2 regions of the Undibacterium sp. Di26W genome follow, and region 2 is predicted to be linked to the other one. Evidence: predicted binding sites of a transcription regulator. Region 2 holds the regulator's gene; the other holds the start of a gene.
The links. The regulator HrcA, encoded in region 2, represses chaperone genes, less so after heat shock. The targets are predictions, from matches to a motif close to TTAGCACTCNNNNNNNNNGAGTGCTAA.
Positions count from the first base shown of each region.

Region 1: a site for HrcA is predicted at 4,706-4,732, ahead of groES (co-chaperone GroES). Genes of this name have one in related genera too.

Region 1 covers NZ_JBMPOR010000020.1:35,177-43,252, reverse strand. Annotated here, with positions in the region: gene ACO0LM_RS20610 (tRNA-uridine aminocarboxypropyltransferase) at 1-299, shown strand, start outside; gene ACO0LM_RS20605 (OPT family oligopeptide transporter) at 345-2,327, opposite strand; gene ACO0LM_RS20600 (hypothetical protein) at 2,326-2,523, shown strand; gene groL (chaperonin GroEL) at 2,658-4,310, opposite strand; gene groES (co-chaperone GroES) at 4,352-4,642, opposite strand; gene ACO0LM_RS20585 (ABC transporter substrate-binding protein) at 5,166-6,209, shown strand; gene ACO0LM_RS20580 (diguanylate cyclase) at 6,219-7,526, shown strand; gene argP (HTH-type transcriptional regulator ArgP) at 7,512-8,076, opposite strand, start outside.
Region 2 covers NZ_JBMPOR010000003.1:209,412-217,487, reverse strand. Annotated here, with positions in the region: gene leuS (leucine--tRNA ligase) at 1-1,550, opposite strand, end outside; gene ACO0LM_RS05320 (ExbD/TolR family protein) at 1,700-2,137, opposite strand; gene ACO0LM_RS05315 (MotA/TolQ/ExbB proton channel family protein) at 2,147-2,794, opposite strand; gene dapB (4-hydroxy-tetrahydrodipicolinate reductase) at 2,816-3,622, opposite strand; gene ACO0LM_RS05305 (outer membrane protein assembly factor BamE) at 3,629-4,198, opposite strand; gene fur (ferric iron uptake transcriptional regulator) at 4,274-4,702, shown strand; gene ACO0LM_RS05295 (response regulator) at 4,821-5,204, opposite strand; gene hrcA (heat-inducible transcriptional repressor HrcA) at 5,329-6,348, opposite strand; gene ACO0LM_RS05285 (HAD family hydrolase) at 6,502-7,188, opposite strand; gene ACO0LM_RS05280 (NAD kinase) at 7,264-8,076, shown strand, end outside.

The sequences.
Region 1 (8,076 bases), on a different contig from region 2:
AGACGTTGGCGAATCTGAGGCTGGTGATACTCGACGCCACCTGGCGTAAAAGCCGCAAGATGCTGTACCTGAATCCACTACTGCAACAACTGCCACGCCTGAGCCTGCAAGACATGTCCGCCTCCCACTACCGCATACGCAAGGCGCATGCGCCAGATCAGTTATCGACGTTGGAGGCAGCCTGCTATGCTTTGATGCAGCTTGAGCAGGATGAAGAAAAATATCAGCCCTTGTTGCAGACCTTTGACGGGTTTGTGGGGCAGCAGATGGGGTTCAGACCGCTGCAGATAAATCCTTAAAGGTGGAGCCCCGCGAAAAACGGGGCCCAAAGTTTCAGGGCCGCATCAGATCAGCACATTGATAATCGCATTCCCTATACCTATCAATGCCGCACCAGAAATCAAACCAGCGCAGATGGGTTCACATCCCTCTACCCAGAAATCATGTCCCTTGGTACCGGCTTGCGTATGGCGGCGGCCCATCCACCAGAAGACGGCGGCACCTATCCACATGGCCAGGCAGGATTCTGGTGGCAGGATGACACCCAGGCCGATGGAGACGGCGGACAGCGGGAAGCGGCCCTTGGTGAAGATGCGCGCGACTTCGATGATGGTGGCAGCGACTGCCGCTACGATAATGGCAGTAATGGCAGAGGAAGGCAGGCTGCTGAAGCCTTTGGCGATCAGTTCTGCCACGCCTTTCCATTGCATCGCACCAGGGAAGGCAAATTTGTCGGACACGATGGTGGCGGTGGAGCGTATGCCATTTGCATCAGGCGGCAAGAACAGCAGGAAGTACAAGGGTACGCAAGCCAGCCCGCCAGAGAAGATACCGATGATATGGCCTATGGCTTGCTGTCTTGGTTTGGCACCCAGCATGTAACCGGGTTTGATGTCAGACAGCAGGTTGGATGCATTCGACGCTACTTCTGCCGTCATGCCGGCAGGGATCAGGTTGTTGGCCGGGTTGGCACTGTCAATCGCGCCCATGCTGAACTGGGTGATTTTTGACAGGGTGCTGGTGGGTGTCCAGGATGTCAGTGCCATTGCATTGGCGCAGATGATGGTGAGGATGAATACCAGCGGCAGGGTGATGATGGACATAAACCATGGCACGCCAAAGAAGGCATGCGTGGTCCAGGCCGCCAGTACACTGAAAATGGGGATGCCGATATAGGAAATGATGAGCGGTACTTCGATATGGTCCAGGATGTTGCTGCCCTTGTCGGCGACTTTATTCTTGTCTGCCTTTTTGAATATGCTGGTGAACAGTTCGGGCTTGGCAGCCAGGCTGATGAAGGATGCCACCACCATCATCGACACCGCCCACCACAAACCCCACTGGTTGACGATTTCGGTACGCGAGATAGGTACGATCTTGCCACTGGGTGCTATCCGTTCAATGATGTCGCCGCGCTGTATCATCCATGGCGCCAGGAACACGAAGTTGATGATGGTACCCAGCAAGACGCTGCTGGCGACACGTATGCCCATCAGGCCACCGACGCCCAGCATGGCGGCATCGAGGGTCAGGCGCAGGCCAAGTGCACGGAAATCGGTGCCAAGGATTTTGGGGATCAGCAAATCATATTTGACGGCGGCGGTGTAATAGTAGTGATCGATGCGTTCCTGGAAATGCCAGGCTTCGGTCATGCTGGTCCATTTATCCATGCGCAGGATTTTGAACTGGATCAGCTTCATCCAGCCATCGCTGGTGAGCATCTGGTATATCGCTGTCCACATGGCGGTAAAGGCCATCAGGCGTGCCTTGTACATGCCGCTGGCAGCTTCGCCGGTGTACACGGCATCCAACACCACGCCGCAGGCACGGCCTTCGGGGAAGGGCAGTTGGTCTTCATTGATGAAGCGACGCTTCATCGGGAAGGCAACCAGTACACCCAGGATGGAGCAGACGCTCATCCACACCACCAGGTGCCACCAGGTGACCACGGTACCGCTGATCAGCATATAGGCGGACAGCACGGTATTGAGCGGCATGGTCATGTAACCGGCCGCAGTGGCGATGGATTGCGTGCAGTTGTTTTCAAGGATGGTGAAATCCTTGGCGATACCCAGGTTGGCGAGTATCTTGAAAATCGCAAAGGCCAGAATGACGGATGTCAGGCCGACACCGATGGTGATACCGGTTTTGGCACCAATATATAAAGCGGTGGCCGACAAGATGCCACCCAGCAGAAAACCGGTGAATGCCGAGCGTATGGTTAGTTGTGCCATATCGCCACGGTAAATATTGGTGAACCACCACTCGTCCTTTTGGGCGCGAGTCCAGGTCCGGATCTGCTCGTCGCTTAATTGTTGCAGCGCCATGTTGTCTCCAAAACGGGTTGTCGGAATTGATATGCTTGAATATCAGCCGCTGGCAAGTGCTGCTTATTCACAAGATCATTGCAAATTTGAAACACTGGCTCTTCAATATGAAAATTTTCTTTCAGGTGCGGCAGTATCCAAGCCGCAGATGTTTTCTGTCAAGCGCCGAAAGAAAAAGTTTGTTGAATTGTTTTGAAGGGGGAAATTTGTTTGCCATTCAATCTACATCGTGGCGCTGGATAGGTAGATCAAAACTAATAACAAAAAGCCCCGCAACTTTCGTTGCGGGGCTTTTGAGCAATGCGACTCTGTGTGAGCAGCTAGCAGCTATTACATCATGCCGCCCATACCACCCATACCGCCCATGCCACCCATATCACCACCCATGCCGCCGCCTGCTTTGTCGTCAGGCAATTCAGCAACCAGTGCATCGGTAGTCAGGATCAGGCCGGCAACAGATGCTGCATTTTGCAATGCAGAGCGTGTTACTTTGGCTGGGTCCAGGATACCCATTTCTATCATGTCACCGTAGGTGTCATTGGCAGCGTTGAAGCCGTAGTTGCCTTTGCCATTGATGATGGCGTTCACAACAACGCTAGGTTCGCCACCGGCGTTAGCTACGATTTCACGCAAAGGTGCTTCGATTGCTTTCAGAACCAGTTTGATACCGGCTTCTTGATCCGCATTGTCACCTTTGATGTCGCCAGCAGCTTGACGTGCGCGCAGCAGGGCAACGCCACCGCCAGGAACAACGCCTTCTTCAACAGCAGCGCGAGTTGCATGCAGAGCATCTTCAACGCGGGCTTTTTTCTCTTTCATTTCAACTTCAGTTGCAGCACCAACCTTGATTACAGCAACGCCGCCTGCCAGTTTGGCAACGCGTTCTTGCAGTTTTTCACGGTCGTAGTCAGAAGTTGCTTCTTCGATTTGCGCGCGGATTTGTTTAACGCGTGCTTCGATACCAACAGCCTGGCCAGCGCCATCGATCACGGTCGTGTTTTCTTTACCGATTTCGATACGTTTAGCTTGGCCCAGATCAGCCAGCGTTGCTTTTTCCAGAGTCAGGCCAACTTCTTCAGCAATCACTTGACCACCGGTCAGGATAGCGATGTCTTCCAGCATGGCTTTGCGACGGTCGCCGAAGCCTGGTGCTTTAACAGCAGCAGTTTTCAGGATGCCACGGATGTTGTTGACAACCAGAGTTGCCAGCGCTTCGCCGTCTACATCTTCAGCGATGATCAGCAGTGGGCGACCGGATTTTGCAACTTGTTCCAGTATTGGCAGCAAGTCACGGATGTTCGAGATTTTTTTGTCGAACAACAGGACGAACGGGTTTTCCAGGATAACGGATTGTTTTTCTGGATTGTTGATGAAGTAGGGTGACAGATAGCCACGGTCAAACTGCATACCTTCAACGATGTCGAGTTCGTTGTCCAGGGATTTGCCGTCTTCAACAGTAATCACGCCTTCTTTGCCGACTTTGTCCATTGCTTTGGCAATGATGTCGCCGATGTTGGCATCAGAATTGGCAGAGATGGAACCAACTTGAGCGATTTCTTTGTTGGTTGTTGTTGGCTTGGACAGTGTTTTGATTTCAGCAACGATGGCTGTAACCGCTTTGTCGATACCGCGTTTCAAGTCAGTTGGGTTGAAGCCAGCTGCTACATATTTGAAACCTTCGCGAACGATGGCTTGTGCCAGAACAGTCGCAGTGGTTGTACCGTCACCAGCGTTGTCAGAAGTGCGGGAAGCCACTTCTTTCACCAGTTGTGCACCCATGTTTTCCAGCCTGTCTTTCAGTTCGATTTCTTTAGCAACCGAGACACCGTCTTTAGTTACTGTAGGTGCGCCGAAAGAGCGTTCCAGAACCACGTTACGGCCTTTAGGGCCCAGGGTGACTTTAACTGCGTTGGCCAGGATGTTGACACCATTGACGATTTTCGCACGGGCGTCATCACCAAAAATTACTTGTTTAGCTGCCATATTAATTCTCCGAATTCTTTAATTGATATCGTGGATGCCGATTACTTCTGTACGACCGCGAAGATATCTTCTTCACGCATCACCAGAACTTCGTTGCCGTCAACTTTGACAGCCTGACCAGAATATTTACCGAACAAAACGCGGTCGCCAACTTTAACGTCCAGGGCGCGCACAGTACCGTTGTCCAGCAATTTGCCAGGACCAACAGCCAGTACTTCACCTTGATCTGGCTTTTCAGCAGCAGCGTCAGGCAGAACGATACCGGATGCGGTTTTTGTTTCTTGATCCAGGCGTTTCACGATCAGGCGATCGTGCAGGGGACGAAGGTTCATACAAGCTCCTTTAAATTTGCGAGTAATTACTATTGGAATTCAATTAAGCTGGGGAGAGACTTGTTAGCACTCTCTCCCAACGAGTGCTAAGTATATGGGCGAGCTCCATGCTTTTCAAGACAGGAAAATGGACTAAATTAAAATTTCCTTAGAAATCATGCATTTATGATGTCAAAACCATGACTTTAGTTGCATTAAAGATAATTAATTTAATTCCATTATTGAAAATATTGCCACATGTGAAATGTGAGTTTTTGTAATACTGGTGCTTTTGTTGCAGTAAATCATCGAAAATACTGCCTATAAATTAAGCGAAATGTTTAGGCTACCGGTGCATGTGGCGGGCAAATCGCCTGGATAACTAAAACCGGTGCACATGCTTGATGCCTGTGGGGCAAATGAGCAGTGCGGCTGAATAAGCCTGGCAGACCGGGTGCGCGGAGGCAGTGAGATGTGGTGGTTACGGTTTTGTGCAGCGTTCTGCTGTGTCGTTGGGATGGGGTTGCCTGCTTCAGCATTGGCTATGTCGGTCACTTTCCTGAACCCCGGAAAATCAGATGAAATCTATTGGGTCACTGCGGCCAACAGTATGACTGCAGCCGCCGGTAGCCTGGGCATCAAGCTGGAAGTCTTGTATGCCGAGCGTGATCACCTTAAACCTTTGGAATTTGCAAGGCAGATTGCGGCCCGTCCGGCTGCAACACGTCCCGATTATGTGGTGCTGACGAATGATTATGGCATGGGGCCAGAAGTAGTGCGTATACTGGATGCAGCCAGTATCAAGACTTTCTTTGCCTATAGTGGTATTACCAAGCCGAGCGAACGGGACATAGTTGGACACCCGCGCCAGATCCATAAACACTGGTTAGGTAGCCTGGAACCTATGGCCGAAGAGGCCGGGTATGTTACCGCAGGCAAACTGATAGAACGCGGGCGTGCTGAAAAATGGATGGCCGCTGACGGCAAGTTGCATTTGCTGGCAATTGCCGGTGACCGTTCCACCACTACTTCATATAAACGTACTGAGGGCATGCGCCGGGCGGTGGCAGAAGCCAAAGATGTGGTGCTGGATCAGGTGGTGTATGGTGAATGGAGCAGGGTCAAGGCGCAGGAGCAAAGTGTGTGGCTGTACCAGCGTTATCCGCAGACGCGGCTGGTCTGGACGGGCAGCGACCTGATGGCATTTGGTGCGATGGAAAGCTGGCGTGCGCGTGGCGGCAAGCCGGGGTATGACGCCAGTTTCAGCGCCATCAATACCTCATCCGAGGCACTGGCGGCAGTGGAATCAGGGTCGCTGACAGCCTTGTCCGGCGGCCACTTCATTGCCGGGGCTTTTAGTCTGGTGATGTTGTATGACTATCATCATGGCAAGGATTTTATCAAGGAAGGACTGGAACTGGAACGTTCCATGTTTATTTTATTTACGCCAGAAGAGGCGCGCCGTTTCGAGGGCATGTTTGGCGACATGAATTTCTCACGTGTTGATTTCAAAAAATTCAGCAAGGTCTTAAACCCTGCGGTGAAAAAATATAACTTCAGTTTTCGCCAGTTATTGGAAAATAAGTAGCACATTCAAATGAACATCACACCCTTACAATCCATCGCCAGCTTGTTGATACGCCGTGTCTTCAAGTGGGTGATTTTGTGCGTGGTGGCGATCAGCGGCTTGCAGGCCTGGCTGAATTATCGGGCGATAGAACACAATTTCAACATGACGGTGAATGATGTCGCGCATGCGCATCTACCTTTGCTGTCAGTTGCCATCTGGGATATTGAGCCACAGACCATACAAAAACAGATCAAGCTGATACTCAAAAATACCTCGATCGCGTATGTGGTGATACGCGCCAATACCGGTCAGGAATTTATCGGTGGTGATGCCAGTCGCACGCCAAATGGCGAGCATATTATGTTTGATATTCCGTCACCTATGGACGCTGCAAAACCGGTTGGCACCGCCGAGTTTGTGGTTGACAGAAGCATGCTGAAAAATGAGCTGTGGCGCAGCCTGATTATCGTGGTACTGGGTGTGCTGGTGTTGTCGATTTTTATTTTTTTGGCGGTCGCTGCGATTTTACGGCGCGACCTGGAACGCCCCATGCGTCAACTGGCTGATTTCGTCAAAAACCTGCAGGCGAATAAAATTTCCACCAGGTTGGAATTAGAGCTTGAACCTGGCCATGTGTACAACGAAATTGATCTGGTCGTGGATGGCTTCCATACCATGCAGAGCAGCATAGAAAAGCACATCGCCAACCAGGATGCGCTGGTATCAGAGCGCACCAGGCAACTGGAAACTGCCATACAGACGCTGAAGCAATTATCCATCACCGATGGCCTGACAGGGTGTTATAACCGTCTGCTGTTCAATGAACGCATGCCGGCTGAAATACAAAGGGCAGTGCGTTATGGCCGTGATTTGTGTGTGGTGTTTTGCGACATTGATTTTTTCAAGAATGTGAATGACCAGTATGGCCATGCGGTCGGCGACAAGGTTCTGGTGAGCTTTGCGCAAAGTCTTGAAAAGGAATTGCGGGCCGAGGTGGACTGGGTAGTCCGTTATGGTGGCGAAGAATTCATGATCATATTGCCAGAAACCGGGTTGAAAGCCGCTATCGACGCCGCCACCCGCATTCGCGAACAGGTAGAACTGATGGTGATCAGCTTGGCCGATGGCTACAGCCTGCACATCACAGCCAGTTTTGGGGTGGCCGAACTGCGCGCGGGGGATACCGTTGAAACCCTGGTTCACCGTGCTGATCAATGGCTGTATTTTTCCAAATCACATGGGCGCAATCAGGTCCAGCCCAGGGATGGCAGGGATGACCGGGATGATCAGGGCATCGTTCCAGAAATCAATCCTGCTACCCTAAGCGAGCTGTAACAGTACGGTTCTTGCCTGCCGTATCAACAGTTCAGACATGCGCGTCAACCTGGGTGTCTGCACCTTCCAGCTGTGCCAGTACAGATTGACATCGACCGGATGTTCCGCCATCAGCCGGACCAGATTTTCCTGCCCCGGCAGGGTACGCAGCAGTATCTCCGGAATGACACCCCAGGCCAGCCCTAACAGAATGCCACGGTTGTATGGTGTGGTGGCAGGTAAAAAATGGGTGGGGCAGGCATTTTCTTGCAGGCCGAAATGTTCCAGCAATATTTGTGACTGCAATTTGTCTTTGCGATTGAAGGTCAGCACCGGTGCATGGCGCATGGCTTCACGCGTCATCCCATGTGGAAACCAGCGTTCACAATACGCCTGGCTGGCAACCGGCAGATAGCGCATGATGCCCAGTGGCGTCGCCTGGCAACCACGCATGGCTTGCGCTTCGGCAGAGATACAGCCGAGTACCATGCCGCTTTCCAGCAGATCGTGGGTATGGTCCTGATCATCGATCAGCACTTCGAGCAGGATGTTTTCTGCGATCAAAAATTCT
Region 2 (8,076 bases):
ATGAAATACCAGCTGGAATCAACGAAGGTATCCATGGTGTCGGTTTCACGGTGTGCCGGGCTGCCGCATTTAGGGCAAGGCACATTCAGGAAATCTTCACGGTGCTTCAATGGATTGCCAGAACCATCCGGGATGCAATCGGTAGGCAATACCACCGGCAAATCTTCATATGGCACAGGCACATCACCACAGCTGGCGCAATGGATGATAGGGATAGGTGTACCCCAGTAGCGCTGGCGAGAAATGCCCCAGTCACGCAAGCGCCAGGTGGTTTTCTTTTCGCCCAGGCCCTTGGCTACCAGATCATTCGCAACGGCATCCACCGTAGCTTTAAAGCTCAGACCATCATACTTGCCGGAATTGACGGTAACGCCACGCTGCTTGTCGCCATAATATTCTGCCCAGGCATCAGTACTGAAACTTTCGCCTTCAATCGCCACCACTTGCTTGATGGCGATATGGTATTTTTTCGCAAAAGCGAAATCGCGTTCATCATGCGCAGGCACGCCCATGACAGCACCATCACCATAGGTCATCAAGACATAATTGCCAACCCAGACTTCGACCTGCTCACCTGTCAAAGGATGGGTGACGAACAGGCCGGTAGGCATGCCCTCTTTTTCTTTGGTCGCCATTTCGGCTTCCGTGGTACCGCCTGCTTTGCAGACTTCGATGAAGGCTGCCAGTGCGGTATTGTTTTTTGCTGCCAGCGTGGCAATAGGATGTTCTGCCGCTACTGCGCAGAAAGTCACACCCATGATGGTGTCAGGGCGGGTCGTAAAGACATACATCTTGCCGTCTTGTACCAGCGCACCGCTGTCATCCTTGATACCATGCGGGAAAGCAAAGCGCACGCCTTCGCTTTTGCCTATCCAGTTGCGCTGCATGGTACGCACTTGCTCAGGCCAGCCATCCAGATCATCAATGCTGTTCAGCAGTTCGTCTGCATATTGGGTGATGCCAAAATAATAGCCAGGGATTTCACGCTTTTCGACCAGTGCACCAGAGCGCCAGCCGCGACCATCGATCACCTGCTCGTTCGCCAGCACGGTTTGATCGACCGGGTCCCAGTTGACGACCTGGGTCTTTTTGTAGGCAACGCCTTTTTCCAGCATCTTCAGGAACAGCCACTGGTTCCAGCGATAGTAGTCCGGGTCACAAGTCGCGACTTCGCGTGTCCAGTCAAATGCCAGACCCAGAGGTTGCATTTGTGACTTCATGTCTTCGATGTTGGCGTAAGTCCATTCTGCCGGCGATTTTTTATATGCAATCGCAGCATTCTCTGCTGGCAAGCCAAACGCATCCCAACCCATAGGCATGAGGACGTTATAGCCCTTCATGCGCAACTGGCGTGCCAGCATGTCATTGATCGTGTAATTACGTACATGGCCCATATGCAGCTTGCCGGAAGGGTAAGGCAGCATGGAGCAGGCGTAATACTTGCCTTTGGGGAAACGTGGATTGTTTTCTACTACCGTATAGGCATCGATCTTTTTCCAGTGGGACTGCGCCGATTGTTCGACGTCGGAAGGTGTATATTTTTCTTGCATGGCGTAAGCAGAAGTAGGTGCGGAAATGACTCAGAACCTTAGATTATAACTGCTTACACCGTATTATTGAGTAAAGCCTCTGGGCGAGCCCCGAATAATGGCGTCGTGGAAAGGAATAATGTGCATTGCCCGTGACAGGCCTGCCAGGTTTAGCGGGCAGCTTTCTTGTCGGTAATGAAAGAAATCCGGCTCAAGCCTTGTGCCTGGGCGGCAGCCATGACCTGGGCAATGATTTCATAGCGGGTGGCCTTGTCGGCGCGCAATTGTATTTCTGCCTGTGGGTTGCTGCGTGCGAGTATAGCCAGCCTGGGTTCCAGTTCAGCCATGGACAACAGGTCCTTGTCCCAGTACAGACGTCCTGCTGCATCAAATGCAATAGGGATGGTGCTCGCTGGTTCCGGCACGGCAGCAGATTGTGCCTGGGGCAAATCCAGCTTGATGGCATGCGTCATGAAAGGGGCAGCGATAATGAAAATCACCAGCAAGACCAGCATCACATCCACCATGGGTGTGACATTGATATCCGCCATCGCTCCCTGTGAACGGGAGGCAGCAGAATCAGATTGTTGGAATTGACCGAATGACATGCGTCAGCCTCAGGTTTTGCACCAGTGCGCATGCAGGTCGAAGGCAAAGCCATCCAGCTCGGCCAGGGTAATGCGGTTGATGCGGTTAAAACCGTTATAGGCCAGTACTGCAGGGATGGCAACCATCAATCCCAACGCGGTCATGATCAGGGCTTCGCCAACCGGGCCAGCCAGTTGGTCTATCTGCACGGCACCTGATGCCGAAATGGCCGTCAGCGCATGATAGATACCCCACACCGTGCCCAATAAGCCGACAAAGGGGGCCGTTGCGCCTATCGACGCCAGCATGGTCAATCCTGCTTCCAGCCTGGTGGTCAGCGTCTGCAATTGCTGGCGCAGGCTGCGGGTGAGGACTTCGCTGAATGCGGTGTGTTCAGACAAGGTGCCGGCACGTCTGTCTGCCTGCTCTGCGGCATCTGCCAGGGCCATAAAGATATGTGCTTTATCGGCCTGTCGCAGCATGGCCATGGCATCCGCCAGGCTGGGTGATTGCCAGAAGACCCGCAAGGCTGGTGCCGCCTGGCGGATACGCCAGAAAGTCCAGGCCTTCAACAAGATCAGGGTCCAACTGAGTACCGACATCGCCAGCAAAAACCAGCCGACCATGTGCCCCAGCAAATCTGCCTGTTCCCAATAATGTGCAATCGCAGAATTCATAGGGCCGGGTCGGCGTTTCGCCTAGCGCAAACCCAATACGTCATACATGTCGAACAGGCCAGTGGATTTATCCTGCAGAAAACGGGCTGCACGCAAACTGCCATGCGCATAGGTGACGCGACTGGATGACTTATGGGTTATTTCAACGCGTTCACCGATGCCGGCAAACAGGACTGTATGATCACCGACGATATCGCCACCACGGATAGTGGCAAAACCGATGGAAGATGGATCACGCTCGCCGGTCACGCCTTCGCGGGAAAATACCCCGACTTCATTCAGATCGCGCCCCAGTGTGTCAGCAATCACTTCACCCATTTTCAGTGCCGTGCCTGATGGCGCATCCACTTTATGACGGTGATGTGCCTCAATGATCTCAATATCATAACCATGAGAAAAACTTTTGGCGGCCATTTCCAGCAACTTCATCGTGACATTCACGCCCACACTCATATTTGGCGCAAACATGATGGCAGTCTTTTGCGCGGCGGCAGCAATGGCTGCCTTGCCTGCTTCGTCAAAACCGGTGGTACCTATGATCATCTTGATGCCATGCGCAGCACAATACGCAAGGTGCTTGAGCGTACCTTCGGGGCGGGTGAAGTCGATCAGGTAAGCGGCATCTGCCAAACCCTTGGCCAGATCCGACTCGATCAACACCCCTGTCGGCTTGCCCAGGCTGAGGCCGGCGTCCGTACCCAGTGCCGGCGAACCAGGCACATCCAGCGCCCCGGCCAGCACCAGGTCATCCGCAGCGCTGATTGCCTCAACCAACATCTTCCCCATACGGCCAGAAGCACCCGCTACGGCAATTTTCAAGGCTGTCATAGTGTCTTATTTCTCTTTTTTCTTGGCCGGACCATCAGTATCGATGACAGACTGTACGCGATTCACACCCAGGGCGGATTCGGTAATACGGGCCAGATAATCTTTTTCAGTCGGCAGGTTACCGCCTTCAAACTTGGCAACAGTGTTATTTTTGAAATACACTGATACGCGGCTGGAGATTTGTTCGCCATTGCCCTTGGTCAAACGGAAGGGATAATCCCAGCGGTCTTCGTGGAACATGTCAGTCAGCAAAGCCGTACCCAGCAAAAAACGCACTTGCTCACGGGTCATGCCTTCTTTCAATTGGGAAATCATTTCCTGTGATACGAAGTTACCTTGCTGGATAGGTACGCGGTAAGGCGAGATATAGCTGAGCAATTTAGCAAAACCGGTAGGAGCGACCACCTGGGCTCCGCTGGTGTCACCAGTATTTGTCGGAGTGGCATACACCGCAGTTTTGTCTGCACTGGACAAGAAAGGCAAAGCTGACGAACATGCAGTCAGGCAGGCAATCAGTGCCAGACCTGCGGCACGGCCCAGTGTGGTCCGTTTTGAAGCTGAAAACAACAAACGCATAGGTAACCTCATTATTGAGCAACAAGCCCTAAAACCCGATATCATAAAGCAGATAGCAAATTTTTGATCGAAAACATGACAAACAGCACTCCAAACCTGAAGGCCAGCGGCCTGAAAGCTACCCTTCCACGACTGAAGATACTGGAAATTTTCCAGAACAGCCGGGTTCGCCATCTGACAGCAGAAGACGTGTATAAGATCCTGCTGAATGAAAATATGGATGTCGGTTTAGCAACAGTGTATCGTGTTTTGACGCAATTCGAACAGGCTGGCCTGCTCAATCGCAATCACTTCGAAACCGGCAAGGCTATTTTCGAGCTGAACGAGGGTTCACACCATGACCATCTGGTCTGCCTCGATTGTGGCAGGGTGGAAGAATTTTTTGATGAAGAAATCGAGCAACGCCAGCAAAAGGTAGCGCTGGACCGTGGCTTTAAAATTGCCGAACATGCGCTGGCCATTTACGGTAACTGCACAAAAACCAACTGCGAACACAAGACTTAAAAACCGTTCATCCATCCTGCGGACAAATCTCTGCATATAACTCTACACATATCAACACACAAGCAGGCAGTCAAATAGAACTCAGGCAAGCCTGCCTGAGTCTTCTGGCGGTCTGGCCTTACTTGCTGATTTTGGCAACGACAGCCGCAACCGTGTCTATCACTTTTTGGGCATTGAATGGCTTGAAAATATAGCCATGAATGCCCGACTTGATGGCTTCTGCAATGGTCGCCTGATCCTTGTTGGCGGTGACCATCAGTACACTGGCATTGGGAACCAGTTCTTTCAGACGCGGCAAAATCTCGATACCACTAATCTTGGGCATGACCACGTCCAGCATGATCAGTTGCGGTTTGAGCTTGACTGCCATTTCCAGCCCGGTGCTGCCATCGGCTGCCTCACCCACGACATCATAGCCCTCGCTGCGCAAGATGACCCTCAACACTTCCCTGGTGACGTCGTTATCGTCCACCAATAGTATTGTTACGTTTTTATTGTCCATATCAATAATTATCAGTCACAAGTGTAAGAGAATTGCTTGCACGACCCAGATGACTGGACATGGTTGCTCGCCAAACCTGTTTCAGCAAGGCGCATGACGTCAACTATATCGATTAATTCACCGGCTACTGGCTCAGCGCATTCGACAATAACTTTGCGGTAATATCCACGATCGGTATCACTCTTTCATAGGCCATGCGGGTCGGACCTATGACTCCCAGTGTACCAACTATCTTACCGTTAACTTCATAGGGTGCGGTCACTATGCTCATTTCTTCCATGGGAACCAGCTGCGATTCACCACCGATAAAGATCTGCACACCGGTCGCCTTGCTGGACACATCCAGCAATTGCATCAAACTGCTTTTTTGCTCGAACATGTCAAACAATTTACGCAGGGAACTCATGTTGGAAGACAGGTCCTGCACATTCAGTAAATTGCGCTCACCTGAAATGACAACCTCGTCATTTTGCTCATCCATGGCGTTGCTGCCTGCTTCCACCGCAGCCTGCATCAACCGGGTCATGTCATTTTGCAGTTGCCGTAATTCGCTGTTGATGCGGGTACGCGCATCGGAAAAACTTAAACCGCCAAAATTCTGGTTCAGGTAATTGGCCGCATGCACCAGTTGTCCCTGGTTATAGTCTACGTCGGTCAGCAACAGACGGTTGTGCACATCACCGGTAGGCGACACCACGACCAGCAGAATACGTTTTTCCGACAAGCGCAGAAATTCAACTTGCTGGAATATCGATTCGGTACGCGGTGTCATGACGACGCCGGCAAACTGCGACAGCGAAGACAAAATCTGTGCGGCGTTGGCGATCAATTTTTGTGGCGGTTGCGACAACATGCCTGCCTGTAGACGCGACTCCAGGCCGACTTCATTGATCTCTTGCACGGTAAGCAATTTATCCACAAACACCCTATACCCGCGCGGCGTGGGTATACGCCCGGCTGATGTGTGCGGACTGGCAACAAAACCCATCTCTTCGAGGTCAGCCATGACATTGCGTATGGTCGCAGGCGACAATTCCAGGCCAGAAATTTTCGACAGGGCGCGGGAGCCCACAGGCTGGCCATCGGCGATATACCGTTCGACCAGTGCTTTTAATAAGGTTTGTGCGCGAATATCGAGTTGCATAGCTTCATTTTATGCGTTCATGCCAGCAATGAACATAGAAAGTTAGGACTTACGCAAAATTGTCCCAGCAAGGCGTAGCGACGAAGACAGTACGAATAGTACGACTAGGAGCTACAACGCAGCTGGGGCGGTTTTGCGTAAGTCCTAAAAGTTTCATATCCACTGTACCAGATCATACAGGGTAGCAAATTCTGCATCGGGCCTGATATGCATATGGCGTTCATCCTCAATTTTCAACCCCTTGCGATTCATCCAGCCACCTTTCAGGCCAGCTTGTTGTGCACCTTGCACATCCAGCAACAAATCGTCACCTACATACAAAACTTCAGAGGGTGCCAACTCCAGCGCGTCGCAAGCCGCCAGGAAAATGCGCGGGTCGGGCTTGGCACAGCCAAAACGGTACGCCGCAATCGATACCTTGAAATGCCCGGCAATACCAATGGCCGACAAATCGGCAAAACCATTCGAGACCGTCCCCAGCACTATCTTTTTTTCCAGCGCCAGCAAGCCTGACCTGACGTCTTCGTACAAATCCACCTTGTTCCTGGCATCGGCGAATACGGCCATGGCATGATCGGCTTTTTCCACCGCTACGCCATGCTCCTGGAATACCTCACGGAGCAAGGTATGGCGCAGCGCCCACAAATCATATTGGAAACGCGGGTCGGCCGATACCAGACTATTCCTGCGTTCACGCAATTTTTCCACACTGTAATTTTGGGCGACCACGGGTACGTGTTCATGCATCCATTGCTGCAACACCGCCTCGGCACGGCGTATCACCGGCACCACCGGCCACAAGGTATCATCCAGATCCAGCAAAACAGCTTTTAATGTCATAAAGTGCACTCAATTCATTCATTCCTGGCTTAATTATGGTCTAATCTGAGGCATCATGTCACCTCCCCCTTGTTTATGACAGTCCAGGCCAAAACCATTGCACTTGTTGGGAAATATAATGCTGCCGGTATCGCGGATTCCATGACGGAACTGGCAAACTTCCTGGAGCACGCAGGGCATCACGTCGTTATCGAGGCAGAAACAGCGCAATACCCGCAACTGGTGCAGTTCAGCACCATGACTGTTCCTGAGATCGGCAAATCTGCCGATGCCGCCATCGTCATCGGCGGGGATGGCACCATGCTGGGCATCGCGCGTCAACTGGCTCCCTATAACGTACCGCTGATAGGCGTCAACCAGGGCCGGCTGGGCTTTATTACCGATATAGCACTTGATCGCATGATACCGGCGATTACCGACATACTGGACGGCAAATATGCATCCGAACGCCGTAGTCTGCTGCAGGCCATCGTGGTACGTGACGGTGACCAGATTTTCAGCGGTGTCGCCTTCAATGATATCGTGGTATCACGCGGTGCCGGTTCCGGCATGGTGGAACTGCGGGTCGAAGTCGATGGTCATTTCATGTACAACCAGCGTTCTGACGGCCTGATCGTTTCTACCCCTACCGGTTCCACCGCCTATGCCCTGTCGGCAGGCGGCCCTTTGCTACACCCCAGTCTGTCTGGCATTGCCATGGTGCCGATTGCACCACATGCCTTGTCCAACCGCCCGATCGTCTTGCCGGACAGTAGTGAAATCGTGATCGAGATCGTGGCCGGACGCGACATCAGCCTTAACTTTGACATGCAGAACTTTGCCAGCCTGCTGTATCAGGACAGGATAATCGTGAACCGCTCTGCCCATACGGTGACCTTCCTGCATCCA